Regions from separate parts of the Sphingomonas morindae genome, predicted to be linked through region 1. Evidence: predicted binding sites of a transcription regulator. Region 1 holds the regulator's gene; each other region holds the start of a gene.
What was found. Region 1 encodes LexA, which represses DNA repair genes until DNA is damaged. Its sites were predicted from a motif close to GTTCCNCNCTTGTTCT; they were not measured.
Positions count from the first base shown of each region.

Region 2: a site for LexA is predicted at 2,644-2,659, ahead of uvrA (excinuclease ABC subunit UvrA). Genes of this name have one in related genera too.
Region 3: a site for LexA is predicted at 1,444-1,459, ahead of LHA26_RS17735 (ImuA family protein). Genes of this name have one in related genera too.
Region 4: a site for LexA is predicted at 1,682-1,697, ahead of LHA26_RS12780 (ATP-dependent helicase). Genes of this name have one in related genera too.

Region 1 is NZ_CP084930.1:2,159,409-2,163,616, forward strand. Features, by position in the region: gene LHA26_RS10580 (ComEC/Rec2 family competence protein) at 1-1,908, shown strand, start outside; gene lexA (transcriptional repressor LexA) at 2,029-2,691, opposite strand; gene LHA26_RS10590 (molybdopterin molybdotransferase MoeA) at 2,761-3,945, opposite strand; gene moaC (cyclic pyranopterin monophosphate synthase MoaC) at 3,942-4,208, opposite strand, start outside.
Region 2 is NZ_CP084930.1:1,049,921-1,054,128, forward strand. Features, by position in the region: gene metK (methionine adenosyltransferase) at 1-724, shown strand, start outside; gene LHA26_RS05205 (sensor domain-containing diguanylate cyclase) at 774-2,537, opposite strand; gene uvrA (excinuclease ABC subunit UvrA) at 2,670-4,208, shown strand, end outside.
Region 3 is NZ_CP084931.1:215,482-219,689, reverse strand. Features, by position in the region: gene LHA26_RS17740 (Y-family DNA polymerase) at 1-747, opposite strand, end outside; gene LHA26_RS17735 (ImuA family protein) at 662-1,423, opposite strand; gene LHA26_RS17730 (histidine phosphatase family protein) at 1,534-2,109, opposite strand; gene LHA26_RS17725 (cation:proton antiporter) at 2,180-3,454, opposite strand; gene LHA26_RS17720 (HAD-IA family hydrolase) at 3,538-4,200, opposite strand.
Region 4 is NZ_CP084930.1:2,611,043-2,615,250, forward strand. Features, by position in the region: gene LHA26_RS12780 (ATP-dependent helicase) at 1-1,672, opposite strand, end outside; gene LHA26_RS12785 (UrcA family protein) at 1,814-2,179, shown strand; gene rsmD (16S rRNA (guanine(966)-N(2))-methyltransferase RsmD) at 2,186-2,734, opposite strand; gene LHA26_RS12795 (pseudouridine synthase) at 2,731-4,208, opposite strand, start outside.

The DNA of each region.
Region 1 (4,208 bases):
GCGCGCGCGCTCGGCCTCGCCGCGCTCGGCCTGTGCGCGGGCTGCGCGCTCATCTGGCACAAGGCCGAGCGCATGGCGACGCCGCGGCTCGATCGGCCGCGCGTGGTCCGGCTCGTGGCGGAGGTGCGCGGCGTGGAGGCGCTGCCCGCGCGCGGCGGTACGCGGCTGACGCTGGCCCCGCGCGGCGACGCGCTGCCGAAGCGCGTGCGGGTGATGCTGGCCGATGCGCCGCCCGCACCCGGATCCGCCATCGCCCCGCCCCTGACGCTCGCGCCCGGCATGGTGCTGGCGCTGCGCGCGCGGCTGGTGCCGCCGCCGCCGGCGCTGGCGCCCGGCGGCTATGATTTCCGCGCCACCGCCTGGTTCGCCGGGCTGGGCGCGAGCGGTCGCGTGCTGGATCGGCCGGTGCGGCTGGCGGGGGTGCCGTCGCGCGGGCTCGAGGCCCGGCTGGGCGCGGCGCGCCGGGCGCTGGGCGCGCGCATCCTGGCGCGGGTGCCGGGCGCGGCGGGGGCGGTGGCGGTGGCGCTGGCGACGGGGGATACCGGCGCGATCGCGCCGGACGATGCCGAGGCGTTCCGTCGCTCGGGTCTGGCGCATCTCCTGTCGGTGAGCGGGCTGCATCTCAGCGCCATGGTCGGCGCCACCATCTTCGCGGCGCGGCGCCTGCTGGCGCTGCTCCCCTGGCTGGCGCTGCGCATCGCCGTGCCGCTGCTGGCCTCCGCGCTGGGGGCGGTGGCGGGCAGCCTCTATACGGTGCTCACCGGATCGGCGGTGCCGACGCTGCGCGCGCTGATCGCGGCACTGCTGGTGCTGGCGGGCGCGGCGCTGGGGCGGGAGGCGATCACGCTGCGGCTGGTCGCGAGCGGCGCGCTGCTGGTGCTGATCGCCTGGCCCGATCAGGCGGCGGGGCCGAGCTTCCAGCTCAGCTTCGCGGCGGTGCTGGCGCTGGTCGCCCTGTATGAGGCCGCGCCGGTGCGACGCCATCTGGCGCCGCGGCCCGAGCCCGCCGTCCGGCGATGGGCGCGCGCCGGGGCGGGGCTGTTGCTGGCGGGGCTGGTGGTGGAGGCGGCGCTGATGCCGATCGCCATCTACCATTTCCACCGCGCGGGCTTTTACGGCGCGCTCGCCAATCTCGTCGCGATCCCGCTGACCAGCGCGGTGGTGATGCCGGCCGAGGCGCTGGCGCTGCTGCTGGAGCCGCTCGGGCTCGCCGCGCCGGCCTGGTGGGTGGTCGCGCAGGCGCTCGCGCTGCTGCTCTGGCTCGCACGGCGCGTGGCGCTGCTGCCGGGAGCGGTGGCGCTGGTCCCCGATATGAGCCGAACGGCCTTCGCGCTGATCGTCGCGGGCGGGCTGTGGCTGGCGCTGTGGCGCACGCGGGCGCGGGTTGCGGGCCTGGTGCCGCTGATCGCCGGGCTCGGCCTCATCGCCGCGACGCCGCCGGTCGATCTGGTGGTGACCGCGGACGGCCGCCATGTCGCGCTGCGTCGCGCCGATGGGTCGCTCGCGCTGCTCCGCGCGCGCACCGGCGACTATGTGCGCGGCGCGCTCGCCGAACTGGGCGGGCAGGAGAGCGCGGCGGCGCTGGCGTGGGAGGCGCTGCCCGAAGGGCGGTGCAGCGCCGATTTGTGCCTCGCCGAGCGGGCGGCGGCCGGTCGGCGCTGGCGCATCGCGGCGACGCGCAGCGCCTATCCGCTGCGGCGCGCGGCGCTGGCGCCGGTCTGCGCCTGGGCGGATATCATGGTCAGCGAGCGGCGGCTTCCGGGCTGGTGCCGGCCGCGCTGGCTCAAGGCGGATGCCGCGCTGCTCGCCCGCACGGGCGGCCTCGCGATCCGCCTCGCCCCGCCGCGGATCGATACCGTCGCCGCCTGGGCGGCGGGCAAGCCCTGGGCGGACTCGCCCGTGCGTTGACGGGTGTCGTCTCGAGCCCGGCACAGCGCGCGGGCGGGCGAGACGGCGGGCGCTTTTGGAGCCGGCCGCAGCGTGGGCGCGTCACGCCGTGCGTGGCGCTCGCGCCGCAGCGCGGGCGGATCAGTAGCGGCGCAGCAGCCCCGAAAGCCGGCCCTGCACGCGCACCTGGCCCGGCTCGTAGCGTTGCGCGCTGTAGCTGCGATTGGCGGGATCGAGCCGGATCATCTGGCCCTCGCGGCGGAAAAATTTGAGCGTCGCCTCGCTCTCGTCGATCAGCGCGACCACGATCTCGCCGTCACGCGCGGTCTCGGTGCGGCGGATAAGCGCGTAGTCGCCATCGAGAATGCCGGCCTCGATCATCGAATCGCCGGCGACCTCGAGCGCATAATGTTCGCCCGGCCCGAGCAGCGCGGCGGGAACGGGCAGTGTCGCCTGGCCTTCCAGCGCCTCGATCGGGAGGCCGGCGGCGATGCGCCCGTGCAGCGGCAGTTCCACCACGCTGTCGTTCGCGGCGCGGGGCAGCGGACGCGGCGCCTCGGCCAGCGGCGCGGCCTTGGCGGGGATGGTGCGCTCGGGCATCTTCACCACCTCGAGCGCCCGCGCGCGATTGGGCAGGCGGCGGATGAAGCTGCGCTCCTCCAGCGCCCGGATCAACCGGTGCACGCCGGACTTGGATTTGAGATCCAAGGCGGCCTTCATCTCCTCGAACGAGGGCGAAACGCCATCCGCCTCAAGCCGATCATGGATGAAGAGGAGCAGCTCATGTTGCTTGCGCGTCAGCATTGGAAACCCCGCATCCAGGAACGGATGGCGAACGTATAAGAAACCGTTCGGGGCGTGTCAACGTACCGATCAGGCGAAATCGAGCAAAGCCGCCGAGTCGCCGATCGCCGCCGACGGCGCATGGGGGGGGCGGACGATCAGCCCGTCGGCCGCCGCCAGCGCCAGCAGCGCCGCCGAATCCTGTCCATCGGGTGCGAACGCGGTGTCGCCCTCCAGCCGCGCGCGCAGATAGTCCGCGCGCACGCCCGTCGCGGGCAGCGCCGCGCCCAGCCGCACCGTGCGCGGGCGCGGCCAGGGATGGGCGCTGCCGGCGAGGTGCGCGAGCAGCGGCAGCAGGAACAGCGTCGCGGTCACATAGGCGGAGACGGGGTTGCCGGGCAGGCCCAGCACCACCGCGCCGCCGAGGCGGCCGGCGAGCAGCGGCTTACCCGGCCGCATCGCCACCCGCCAGAAATCCAGCGTCGCCCCGGCTTCGGTCAGCGCCGGGCGGATCAGATCATGATCGCCGACCGAGGCGCCGCCGGTGGTGACGATCACGTCTGCCTCGCGCGCGGCCTCGCGGAACGCCTGCGCGATCTGGGCGAGATCGTCAGGGATGATGCCGCGATCCGCCACGATCGCGCGCGGCCCGATCAGCGCCGTCAGCATCGGCGAGTTGGAGGCGGGAAGCTGGGCGCCCGCCAGCGGCGCGCCTGGCGGCACCAGCTCGTCGCCGGTCGCGATCAGCGCCAGCCGCGGCAGGCGGCCGACCGAGAGCGTGCCATGGCCGCCGATCGCGGCCAGCGCCAGCCGCCGCGCCTCGATCCGCGCGCCGGCCTCGATCAGCACCCGCCCCTCGGCGAAATCGGTCGCGCGGGGGCGGATATTGCCGCCCGGCCCGCGCGGCCCCTCGCCGGCCATCACCAGCCGCGTGCCCTCGCGTGCGGCTTCTTCCTGGATGAGCACGCAATCCGCGCCCTCAGGCACCGGCGCTCCGGTGAAGATGCGCGCCGCCTCGCCCGGCGCCAGCGGGCGGCCAAGGCCGCCGCCGGCGGCGCTTTCGCCCACCACGCGCCACGGGCCGGGCCGTTCTGCGTAGCGGATCGCATAGCCGTCCATGGCCGAGAGCGCCGCCGCGGGCTGGTCGCGCCGGGCGAGCACCGGCGCCGCCGCGTACCGCCCGGCGGCGAGGCCAAGCGCGACCGTTTCGGCGGCGAGCGGCGGGGCGAGCGCGAGCAGACGCGCCTGTGCCTCGGCGACGGGCAGCAGGCTCATGCCGCCCGCCACGGGCCCGAGCGACCGCCCGATTTGGCGAGCAGCCGCACCGCCTCGATCGTCATGCCGCGATCCGCCGCCTTCACCATGTCGTAGAGCGTCAGCAGCGCCACCGAGACGGCGGTCAGCGCCTCCATCTCCACCCCGGTGCCGTGGGTGGTGCGCACCGTGGCGGTGGCGGTCACGGCGGCGGGTTCCAGCACCAGCTCCAGCGTCACCCCGTCGAGCGGCAGCGGGTGGCACAGCGGGATCAGATCGGCGGT
Region 2 (4,208 bases), 1.1 Mb from region 1:
GATGGCGGCGGATCGCCATTCCGGCGCCGCGCCCTTCCTGGAGCCGGACGCCAAGAGCCAGGTGACGCTGCAATATCAGGGCGGCGTGCCGGTGCGCGCGACGGCGCTGGTCGTCTCCACCCAGCATTCGCCCAGCCTCTCCAACGAGGCCGGCCAGCAGCAGCTGCGCGACTATGTGAAGGGCGTCTTCGCCAAGATCCTGCCCGAGGGCTGGCTGCCGGCGGACGAGTCGATCTACGTCAATCCCACGGGCCTGTTCGAGATCGGCGGCCCCGATGGCGATGCCGGCCTGACCGGCCGCAAGATCATCGTCGACACCTATGGCGGCGCGGCGCCGCATGGCGGCGGCGCCTTCTCGGGCAAGGATCCGACCAAGGTGGACCGCTCGGCCGCTTATGTCGCGCGCTACCTCGCCAAGAATGTGGTCGCGGCCGGGCTCGCCAAGCGCTGCACCATCCAGCTCAGCTATGCGATCGGCGTCGCCGAGCCGCTGTCGCTCTATGTCGACACGCACGGCACCGGCACGGTCGACGAGGCGCAGCTCGAGAAGCTGCTGCCGACGCTGGTGCGGCTGACGCCCAAGGGCATTCGCGAGCATCTCAAGCTCAACAAGCCGATCTACCAGAAGACCGCCGCCTACGGCCATTTCGGCCGCGACGCCGAGGGCGATCTCTTCACCTGGGAGCGGACCGACCTGGTCGATCAGCTGAAGGCGGCGATCTGATCGCGGCGGGCCGGCGGCGGCGCCATCGCCCCGCCGGCCCCACCCCGTCTCAGGCGGCGGACACCTGGTTGCGGCCGTTGCGCTTGGCCGCATAGAGCGCGGCATCCGCACGCGCCAGCAGCGCCGCGGCGGGCTCCATCCCATCGTGCCGCGCCATGCCGCAGCTGATCGAGATGGGCACCCACAGGCCGGCGCCGATCGCCACCGGCCGCGCGGCCACCTGCGCGGCGATCGCGGCGCACAGGCTCTGGCTGCGCTCCTCGCCCTCCTCGATCAGCAGCAGCGCGAATTCATCGCCGCCGAACCGGCCGAGCGCATCCTCGCCGCGCACCAGCGCGCCGATCCGCGCCGCCACCTCCACCAGCACCGCATCGCCGGCGGCGTGGCCATGGCGATCGTTGATCGGCTTGAAGCGATCAAGATCGATCATCGCCACATGGACGCGCGCATGGGCGGCGAGCGCGCGGTCCAGCCGTTCCAGAAATCCCGCCCGGTTGAGCAGCCCGGTCAGGCTGTCGGTGCGGGCGCTGCGCGACAAGGCCAGTTCGGTGCGCTTGCGGGCCGTCACGTCGCGGATGGTGGCGACGCTGCCGCCGGCGCCGCCCTCCCCCGCTGAGACGGCGCAGATCGCCGCCTCAAGCCAGCGCGCCTCGCCCTCCACGGGGCTGAACTCGATCTGATGGAAGCGGCCCGGCTCGCTCAGCGCGGCGCGATGCCCCTCCACCAGCAGATCGCCGCCGAGCGCGGACAGCGCCATGCCGGCCAGATCCGCGGGCGCGCGGCCGAACAGCGTCATGGTCGCGCCATCGGCGGCGCGGCACTGGCCGTCCGCGCCAATGTGGAGCAGCACATCGGCCGAGCGCGAGGCGAGAAGCCGCAGCATTGCCTCGCTCTCCGCCAGCCGCGCGGTCAGCGCGCGGCGCGCGCCGAGCGCAGTGGAGACGGGCAGGCCCGTCAGCAGCAGCGTGGCGAGGTAGAATTGCAGATAATGCGCCTGCTCCAGCGGCACCGGCGAGACGAGCGGCAGCGGGCCGCGCCCCACCAGCGTGGCGCTGATTCCCGCCAGCGCGACGATCAGCACCGAGACCTGCGTGCCGCGCTGGCCGAGGCGGAAGGCCACGAGCATCATCAGCGCGAAGGGCAGGAACAGGAGCGGCCGCTCCGCGCCCCAGAAGACGATCACGGCGGTGAGGGCGGTGAGGGCGAGCAGCGCCACGCATTCCAGCCGCCGCGCCGGGGCGCAGCTGCGCAGCCAGCCCGCATAATCGCCCCGCAGCTGCGAGACGAAGATCGGGGTGAAGATCAGCAGGCCCAGCCCGTCGCTCAGGAACCAGACGCGAAAGGCGCGTACATAGCCTGTGTCCAGCAGCAGCGTGGCGGCGCCGGCGGCGACCACCCCGCTGACCGCCGGCGCGATCAGCCCCGCCCAGCCGAGAAAGCGGATCATCGCCGCCGGATCGGGCAGCAGCCCCTCGCGGCGCAGCGCCGCCGCGCGCAGGCCGAACAGCGCCAGACCCACTTCCAGCATGTTGCACGCGGCGAAGGCGAGCGGCACCGGCGCCGAGCCGCGCACCACCAGCCCCGCCGCCGTGCTCCCCGCATAGCCGATCGCCAGCAAGGTGGGCCAGCGGTGGCGCGGCAGGCGCAGCCCGGTGGCGAGCAGCAGCGCATTGGCCGGCCACACCGCCGCGATCGCGCCATCGTGGCTGACTAGGCGGAGGGTGAGGATGGCGAGCAGCGCCGAGCCGATGCCGGCCGCCAGCATCGCGCCCGTGTGGCGGGGATGATCGAGGCTGGGGCAGCGTCTGGCCATGACCAAAGTCTAAGCAATAATCCCTAGCGGTTTGTTAACCGAACTTCACCGCCGCCCTTGTCCTTGCCGAGGCGCTTCCCATGTGCGCGGAGGCACTTGCCCAATCCGAACAAATATGGAACGTTAACCCCTATGCTGACCCATATCTCTGTCCGTGGCGCCCGCGAGCACAACCTCAAGGGGGTCGATCTCGACCTGCCGCGCGACAAGCTGATCGTCATCACGGGGCTTTCGGGCTCGGGCAAATCCAGCCTCGCCTTCGACACCATCTATGCCGAGGGCCAGCGCCGCTACGTCGAATCGCTGTCGGCCTATGCGCGCCAGTTCCTCGAGCTGATGCAGAAGCCGGACGTCGACCATATCGAAGGTCTGTCGCCCGCCATCTCGATCGAGCAGAAGACCACCTCGCGCAACCCGCGCTCGACGGTGGCGACCGTCACCGAGATCTACGATTATATGCGCCTGCTCTGGGCGCGGGTGGGCGTGCCCTATTCGCCCGCCACCGGCCTGCCGATCACCGCGCAGACGGTGAGCCAGATGGTCGATCGGGTGATGGCGCTGCCCGAGGGCACGCGCTTCTACCTGCTCGCGCCCGCCGTGCGCGGCCGCAAGGGCGAGTATCGCAAGGAGCTGGCCGAGTGGCAGAAGCAGGGCTTCCAGCGGGTCCGCATCGACGGCACCGTGCACGAGATCGAGGACGCCCCCGCGCTCGACAAGAAGTACAAGCATGACATCGACATCGTCGTCGATCGCATGGCCGTGCGCGAGGGCATCGAGACAAGGCTGGCGGACAGTTTCGAGACGGCGCTGAAGCTGGCCGAGGGGCTGGCCTATGTCGATATCGTCGCCGAGGGCGAGGCGCTGGCGGCGGCCGGCAAGAAGATGAAGGGTACGAGCCTGCCCGAGGGCATCGCCGACCGGCTCACCTTCTCGGAGAAATTCGCCTGCCCCGTCTCGGGCTTCACCATCGCCGAGATCGAGCCCCGGCTCTTCTCCTTCAACGCCCCGCAGGGCGCCTGCCCGGCGTGCGACGGCCTGGGCGAGAAGCTGTATTTCGATCCCGAGCTGGTGGTGCCCAACCATCATCTTTCGATCAAGCAGGGCGCGGTGGTGCCCTGGGCCAAATCCAACCCGCCCTCGCCCTATTACATGCAGGTGCTGGCGAGCCTGGCGCGCGAGGCGGACTTCGCGCTGGAGACGCCGTGGAACGCGCTCAGCGAGGCGCAGCGCCAGCTGGTGCTGCACGGCTCGGGCGGCAAGCCGGTGACGCTGCGCTTCATCGACGGGCGCAAGAGCTACGAGGTGAAGAAGCCGTTCGAGGGCGTGATCGGCAATCTCGAGCGGCGGATGCTCGCCACCGAAAGCGCCTGGATGCGCGAGGAGCTCGCCAAATATCAGTCCGCCAAACCGTGCGAGGTGTGCGGCGGCGCCCGGCTCAAGCCCGAGGCGCTGGCGGTGAAGATCGCCGGCGAGGACATCGCCGCCGCCACGCGCCGCGCCGTCGGCCCCGCCCTCGCCTTTTTCCGCGACCTGCCCAACCATCTGAGCGAGCAGCAGAAGCAGATCGCCGAGCGGATCCTGAAGGAAATTGTCGAGCGGCTCGGCTTTCTCGACAATGTCGGGCTCGACTATCTCAATCTCGATCGCACCTCGGGCACGCTGTCGGGCGGC
Region 3 (4,208 bases), on a different replicon from region 1:
CCGCGCCATCCGCTCCTCGCCGCCATGAAGATGCGCCACGCCGGTGAGATCCAGCAGCAGCCCGTCCGGCGGATCGATCTGGACGATGGGCGTCCAGCGGCGCGCGGCGAGCGTGGCGAGCCGGGCGAGCAGCCGGGCATCGCCGGCGGGATCCTCGGGCTCCACCACCAGATCCGGCACCAGCGCCCGGCCATGGGTGATCGCCATGCCCGGCATCAGGCCCAGCGCGCGCGCGGCGGCACAAGCGGCGGCGATCACCATGCGCTGGCGCTCCGCCCGCGCCGTCACCAGCGGCGCCGCCGGCGCCGGGGCAGGGGCCGGAGCGGACAGCGCCGAAGCCGCGTCGGGACGGGGCGCGAACCGGCCCTTGAAGGGATTGTCCGCCGCTTCCGAACGGCGCCCCAGTTCGCGCGGGCTCGGCCGCTGATGCGCGGGCAGGCCGGCAATCTCGGCATCGCGCAGCGCGCGCCGCACGCTGCCGGCGGTCTCGCCCGCCTCGCGCATCGCGCCGCCGGCGGCCGCCGCCTCCGCCTGCGCCCAGCGCGCGCCGGGCCGCCAGCCGCCGCCGCGCGGGCAGGAACAGGCCGCGTCGCTCTCCGCCTCGCCCGTTTCGGCCAGGGCGGCGAGCGCGGGACCGGCGCCGCGCGCCTGTTCGGCCTGATCAGGCCGCCCGCCGGGCCGCGTCATCGAGCGGCGCAGCCGATCGATCGCGAGGCTCGGCAGGACGAGCGAGGCGACCCTGCGCATCGCATCCCTCCACTATCCAGCTATGGGGCGCACCGCCGCGCTGCCGCGCCAGCGCCACGCGCCAGCAGGCGCGCCCCACCCCCGGCACCGGCAGCGGCACCGAAGGCGCGCAGCCGATCCGCCAGCGCGTGACGGCGGCCGAAGGCTCGGCCAGCGGATCCTCGGCGGCGCGACGCCAGCGGCGCAGCAGCAGCGCCAGCGCGCCGCCCTCCTCGGCGGCGAGCTGGAGGCGGCGCGTCGCGGTCATGCCGATCCGCGTCACCTCGCCCACCACCGCCGCCGCGCCGCCATGGCGCAGCGCATCCTCCATCACCGCCAGCGCATCCGCATCGCGACCGGCTTCGATCTGGATCAGCCGGCCGGCGGGCAGGCCGGCGCCGGCGAGGCCCGGCGCGAAGAGATCGGGCCGCGCCATGATCCACAGCACCGGCGCGGCGGCGGCGCGGGCCGCGAGACCAGCGACGAACAGGGTGGCGGCGGCATCATCGCCGATCGCCACCGTCTCGCCCGCCACCTCGTGCAGCGCGGCACGCGCCAGCCCGCCGCCAGCGAGCCGCGAATCGATCTCCGGGAGATCGAAGCCAAGGCTCGCCCCCTCGCCCCGGCCGACCGGCGCGAGCGCACGGATTTCGGCCTTGAGGGCTTCCAGCCGGGCAGAGGCGGGACTAAGCGACATGACGAGGACACGACTCCGTTGTTCTCCTTATGTTCTTCTCGAACGCGCATGGAGTCAACCATCGGCGGGCGATGGCGACGGAGGGGCGGCGGCGCCGGCGCCGGGCCGGCTCAGCCGTTCCAGAGGCGGATCACCGGCTCGCTACGATCATGCTCATAGCCCAGCCGGCTGACGGCGGCGGTGCCGAGGATCAGCGCGCCGCCGAATTCCGGCGCCTGGCCGAGCCAGGTGGCGGCGAAGACGCGCAGGAAATGGCTGCTCGAGAAGATCAGCACATCCGCATCGAGCGCGCGCGCCGCCGCGACCATGCGCGCCGCGCGCGCGCCGACATCCGCCGCCGTCTCGCCGCCGGGGCAGCCATCGCGGAACAGGCGCCAATCGCCGCGCTCGGCGATGATCTCGCGCGTGGTGCGGCCCTCATAGGCGCCATAATCCCATTCGGCGAGATCCTCGCGCACCTCGGCGCGATCGCCGAAGCCGGCCAGCGCGCAGGTGTGGCGCGCCCGGCTGGACGGGCTGGTCCACACCGCCGCCACGCGCAGATCCGCAAGCCGCGGCGCCAGCGCGCGCGCCGCCGCCTCGCCCGCCTCGGTCAGCGGGATGTCGGTGCGCCCGGTATGTTGGCCGGACAGGCTCCAGGCGGTTTCGCCATGGCGGACGAGATGCAGGACAGGAAGATCGGACATAGCGGCTCCGCATGAGGGAAAGGCGGCAAGGCTTCGCGCCTACGGTCGATAAGGCAAGCTGTTCCAAGCTTTAGCCTCGCGCGCCGGCGTCCGCATCGGCCTTCTCGGCCGCCGCCTCCTCTTCCAGCCGGGCGCGATAGGCATCGGCGCGACGCATGACCGGCGTGGCACTGATGCCATGCAGCAGGATCGAGCAGAGCACCGCCAGCGACGCCGCCGTCCAGATCGTCTGGCTTTGCGGAAATTCGGCACGGTTGAGGCCATATTGCAGATAAAAGAAGGTGCCGATCCCGCGAATGCCGAAGGCCGCCATCAGCAGGCGCGAGGCCCAGGGCAAGGGCGCGCCGAGAAAGCCGATCATCGCGGCGGCCGGGCGCACCACCAGCATGAGCAGGGCGACGAAGCCAAACATGCCCCAGTCCAGCCGGTGCAGCCCCACCTTGCCCAGCCCCCAGCCGAACAGGAGCAGCACCAGCATCACCAGCACGCGCTCCACCTGCTCGGAAAAATCCGCCATGGCGCCGTGGAACGCATCCTCGGGCTTGGTCGATCGGATCGCCACCGCCGCCACGAACACGGCGATGAAGCCGTTGCCGTGCAGGATCTGGCTGATGCCATCGATCAGAAAGGCGATGCCGATCGCCGCCAGCCCCTCGCCCGTGTCGGAGAGTTTCAGCCGGGGCAGCTTGAACATCATCAGCCCGAAGCCGCGCCCCAGCACCAGCCCGATCGCCGCGCCGACCACCAGCTCGAGCGCGATATCCACCCCCAGCCAATGGCCGAGATCGAGCCGCCCCTGCTGCAGCGCCAGCGCGAGCGCGACGAAGGGCATGGCGAGCCCGTCGTTCAGCCCCGCCTCGGCGGTGAGGCCGAAGCGGCTATGACCGCCATCGCCGGTGCCGGGCGGCCCGGTCTGGACATCGGCGGCGAGCACGGGATCGGTGGGCGCCAGCATCGCCGCCAGCAGCAGCGCGGCCGGCGCGGCGAGGCCGAGCAGCGCCTGGCCGGCCAGGAAGAGCGCGCCGATCGTCAGCGGCATGGCGATCAGCAGCAGCCGCCACACCGGATCCCAGCGCCGCACGCCGAAGCGCCGGTCCAGCCGCAGCCCCGCGCCCATCAGCGCGATCAGGATCACCGCCTCGTTGAGCTGCTCGGCGAGCGCGCTCTGCCCGAACTGGCGGGCGTCCATATGCACCCAGCCGGTGAAGGACAGGCCATAGCCCGCCGCCAGGAACAGGATCGGCAGCGAAATCGGCAGGTGGCGCAGCAGCAGCGGCAGCCAGGTGGCCAGCACAAGCATGCCGCCCAGACCGGCGAGCAGGGCGGCATGGGGAAGATCGATCATCGCCCGGCCAACGCGCGACCGCCGCTAAGGCTCAGCGCCGATCGATTTTAGCGGGCACCCCACAAGGGATGGGCGCCGGCGGCTTAGCCGTCCACGAGCCGCAGCCGCCCGTCCGCCAGCGCCTCCACGCGCAGCGCCGCATAATCGGCGATGCGCGGCGAGGCGCTCTCCACCGCATGGCTGTGGGTGGCGGTGATGAGCAAGGTCGCCATGCCGGCAGCCTCGGCGGCGGCGAGCCCCACCCGCGTATCCTCGAAGACGAGACATTCCGCCGGGGCATGGCCGAGCCGCTCGGCGGCGAGCAGAAAGCCATCGGGCGCGGGCTTGCCGCGCGCGACATCGTCGGCGGTCACGATCACCTCGGGCAGCGGCAGGCCCGCCGCCGCGAGCCGGCGCAGCGCCAGCGCGCGCGGCGCCGAGGTGACGATCGCCCAGCGCTCGGCCGGCAGGCTGGCGAGCAGCGCGACCGCTCCGCCGATCGCCTCGATCCCGTCCAGCTCGTCAAGCTCGGCCTCGGTGATGCGCGCCGCCTCGGCCTCGGCATCGACGCCGGGCAGCCCCAGGCTCCGCACCGTGTCGACCGCGCGGGCGCCATGGATGGTGGCGAGGAAGGGCTCGACATCGAGGCCCTTGGCGCGTGCCCAGGCACCCCAGACGCGGTTGGCGGCCTTGATCGACGTCAACAGCGTGCCGTCCATGTCGAACAACAGGGCCTCGAAGACACGGCCGGACCAGGGTGACGACATGGGCGCAA
Region 4 (4,208 bases), 450 kb from region 1:
TCGTGACCTTGGCGCCGGACTCGGCGGCGTCATTGTCCATCACCAGGCTGACATGCTCGAGAAAGCCGCCCAGCGTCTCATATTCCTCCATGGCGCGCGCCAGTTCGGTGAGATTCTCGAGCCGGCCCCCGCTCTCGGCGGAGCGATCGGCCTGGAGCATGGCGGTGTAGCCGCTCTCATCGAGGATCTGGCGGCACAATTCGGCATGGGGCAGGCTGGACGAGAGATCGCGCCAGCGCGCCACATCGCCCACGAGCCGGCCGAGCGACTTGCGCGCCGCGCCACTCAGCTCGTCGGTATCGCACAGTCGCGCCGCCGCCAGCAGCAGCGGCAGGCGCTCGGCGCGGGCGAGCTGGTGGATGCGCGCCACCGCCTTGTCGCCCAGGCCGCGCTTGGGCGTGTTGACGATGCGTTCGAAGGCGAGATCGTCCGCCGGCTGGTGGACGATGCGGAGATAGGCCAGCGCGTCGCGGATCTCGGCCCGCTCGTAGAAGCGGAAGCCGCCCACGATGCGATAGGGCAGGCCGATCGCGATGAAGCGATCCTCGAACTCGCGCGTCTGGTGCTGGGCGCGCACGAGGATCGCGGCCTGATCGTAGCTGCCGCCGCCGCGGCGCAGCGCCTCGATCTCGTCGCCGACGCGGCGCGCCTCTTCCGGCCCGTCCCACACGCCGATCACGCCGATCCGTTCGCCCGCTTCCAGCGCGGTCCACAATTCCTTGCCAAGCCGCGAATCATTGTGCGCGATCACCGCCGAGGCGGCGGCAAGGATGTGCGGCGTGGAGCGGTAATTCTGTTCCAGGCGGACCGTCTTGGCGCCCGGGAAATCATGCTCGAACCGCAGAATGTTGGCGACTTCGGCGCCGCGCCATGAATAGATGGACTGGTCGTCGTCGCCGACGCAGCAGATGTTGCGGTGGCTCTGCGCGAGCAGGCGCAGCCAGAGATATTGGGCGGCGTTGGTGTCCTGATACTCGTCCACCATGATGTAGCGGAAGCGCTGCTGGTACAGCTCCAGCACGTCGCGGTGGCGCTTCAGGATCACCAGCATGTGGAGCAGCAGATCGCCGAAATCGCAGGCGTTCACCGCCGCCAGCCGGGCCTGGTAGGCGGCATAGAGTTCGGCGCCGCGGCCATTGGCGAAGGCCTCGCTCTCGGCGGCGTCGATCTCGTGCGGCGTCCAGCCGCGATTCTTCCAGCGATCGATCAGCCCGGCCAGCGCGCGCGCCGTCCAGCGCTTCTCGTCGAGCCCGGCGGCGACGATCAGCTGCTTGAGCAGGCGCAGCTGATCGTCCGTGTCGAGGATGGTGTAGTTCGCCTGAAGCCCCACCAGTTCGGCATGGCGACGCAGCATCTTGGCGGCGATGGCGTGGAAGGTGCCGAGCCAGGGCAGCGCCTCCGCGCCCTCGCCCAAAATGCGGCCGACCCGCTCGCGCATCTCGCGCGCCGCCTTGTTGGTGAAGGTGACCGCGAGGATTTCCGACGGCCAGGCGCGGCGCGTCGCGATGAGATGCGCTAGCCGCGCGGTGAGCGCCGCCGTCTTGCCCGTGCCGGCGCCGGCCAGCACCAGCACGGGGCCGTCGCTGGTCAGCACCGCATCGCGCTGCGCCGGGTTGAGGCCTTGAAGATAGCCGGGCTCGGCCGCGGGGGCGGGGGCGGGGGACGAAGACATGCTCACCGCCGAACAGGTAGGGAACGTGGATCGTCTAGGCAATGGCCGCGCGCAGCCCGGCGGCGGCGGCGTGCCGCGCGCGCGTCATGGCTTGGTCCCGCAACCGAAACGATTTGCGGCTAGCGGGAGCCGGCGAGGCGGATGTCGCCGCCCAAGCAGGCGGTGCGGCGCGCGCAGGGATCGCAGGAGATCAACATGACTTGTTCCACGTTCACGGCCGCGCTTGCGGCCGCGCTGGCGCTCGCCCCGGCGACGCCGCTTCTCGCCCAGCTGCGCGAGCCGGTGACGGCGCGCGTCGAGGTCGCCGGGCTCGACCTCGGGCGCCCCGCCGATCGGGCGCTGTTCTTCCACCGGCTCAAGCGCGCCAGCGCGCGCGCGTGCGACAATGGCTCGGCCACGCCCGCGATGCGGGCTGACAGCGCGCGGTGCCGCCGCGAGATGGAGGCCGATGCCGTCCAGCGCCTCGCCGCCTATCAGGCACCGGGCGTGGAGGTGACGCTGCGCTGACGGTGATCAGGCGGGTGGCTGGTAGCGCAGCAGGGTGAGCTGGGCGGCGCCATAGCGTCGCTCCGCTTCCACCACGAAGCCGCCGGGCCGCACCGTCTCGCCCGGCCCGCTCTCCACGCTGGCGAGCGCGCCGGGCGCCAGCCAGCCGAGCCGGGCGAGCCGTTCCAGCACGGGCACGCCCGCCCGCATCGCATAGGGCGGATCGAGCAGGACCAGATCATGCGCCCGGCCGGCGGGGCCGAGCGTGGTGACGGATTGCGCCTTCACCTCGGTGCCGGTGGCGCCGAGCCGTTCGATATTGGTGCGCAGCGCGGCGAGCGCGGCGCGATCCTGCTCCACGAACAGGCAGGTGCCCGCGCCGCGCGACAGCGCCTCGAGCCCGAGCGCGCCGGTGCCGGCGAAGAGATCCAGCACCGCCAGCCCGTCAAAGGCGCCGAGGCGGCTGGTCAGCATCGAGAACAGCCCCTCGCGCGCGCGATCGGCGGTGGGCCGGGTCTCGCTGCTGCGGGGCGCCACCAGCGGCCGCCCGCGCCATTGCCCCGCGATGATCCTCATTTCAGCGTCTGGCGGAAGGCGACGAGTTCGTGCTGGCGCACCTCGCCCACGGCGCCCGCCGGCAGATCGCCCAGCACGAAGGGCCCGTAGCCGACGCGGATCAGCCGCGAGACCTGCAGCCCGAGATGCTCGAGCACCCGGCGCACCTCGCGATTCTTGCCCTCGGCGAGCCGCAGCTCGATCCACACATTGCGGCCGGTGCGGCGCTCGAGATTGGCGTCGATCTCGCCATAGCGGATGCCGTCGATCTCGATTCCCTCGATCAGCTGTTCGAGCTGATCCTGGCTGACCTCGCCATAGGCGCGGGCGCGATAGGTGCGCGGCACGCCGGTGCGCGGCAATTCGAGCTGGCGCTTGAACTCGCCATCGGTGGTGAGCAGCAGCAGCCCCTCGGTGTTCATGTCGAGCCGCCCGACGGGCATGAGCCGGGGGAGATCGTCGGGCAGGCGATCATAGATGGTGGGGCGTCCGCGCGGATCGCGCTCGGTGGTGAGCAGCCCGGTGGGCTTGTGGAACAGGAAGAGGCGCGTCGGGCTCGCCGCCTCGACGGCCGCGCCGTCCACCGTCACGCCCTGGAGCGAGGGCAGCACCGTCGCCGGGGTTGTGAGCGGCACGCCGTCCAGCGCGATCCGGCCCTCGCCGATCATGCGTTCGATCTCGCGGCGCGAGGCGACGCCCGCGCGCGCCAGCAGCTTGGCGATGCGCTGCGGCGGCCCACGCCGGGCGGGTGCGGGGGCGGTCGCTTCGGCCGGAGGCGGGGTGCGCAGCGCGGCGCTGCCATCGGCGCGCAGACGGGGCGCCTTGCCGCGCGGCGCCGCGCCGGCGGCGCGGGGCGTGCCGGCGGCGGGCGTCGCCGCGCTCCGTGCCGCCCGTCCGGACGCGGCGCGGGCACGCGGCGCCGGATCCGCCGCATCGCGCCTTGGCGCGTGGGCCTGCGACGCGGGGCGTCCGCCGCGCGCGGGGGAGGAAGGCGTACCGGCGGCGTCGCGGGCGGTGCGGCTGGGTTCGCCACGCGGGCGCGGCGCGCGCGTCTCGGCGGCGCCGTCGCGGCAAGTGGCGGGGCCGGACTGGGCCTGGGATCGGCGCGGGCGCGGGGCGGCCTCGTCGCGCGCGGCGCGGGGGGCGCGGGCGTCCTCGCCGCGCGCGCGGACCGGCCGTGCCGCGCCGGTGGCCGCGCGCTCGGCGCGCGCCGGCCGCGTGTCCGCGCTCGGCGCGCGTTCGCCGGACGGCCGCGCGCGGGCAGGCCGCTCGCCGTCGCGCGCGGCGGGCGTCGCGTCGCGCGGGGCGCGCGTGCGGCTCGGGCGCTCGCCGTCGCGCGGGCGCACCGCGAGGCTGCCATCGGCGCGCTGACGCGGCACGCGGCCCTTGCGCGCGGGGCGCTCGCCGGACGGGGCGCGCGCGCCGCCGCGCGGGCTTTCGTCGCCGTCGCGCGGGCCGTCGTCGCCGCCCGAGGAGCGGGTGCGCTTGGGCGGGG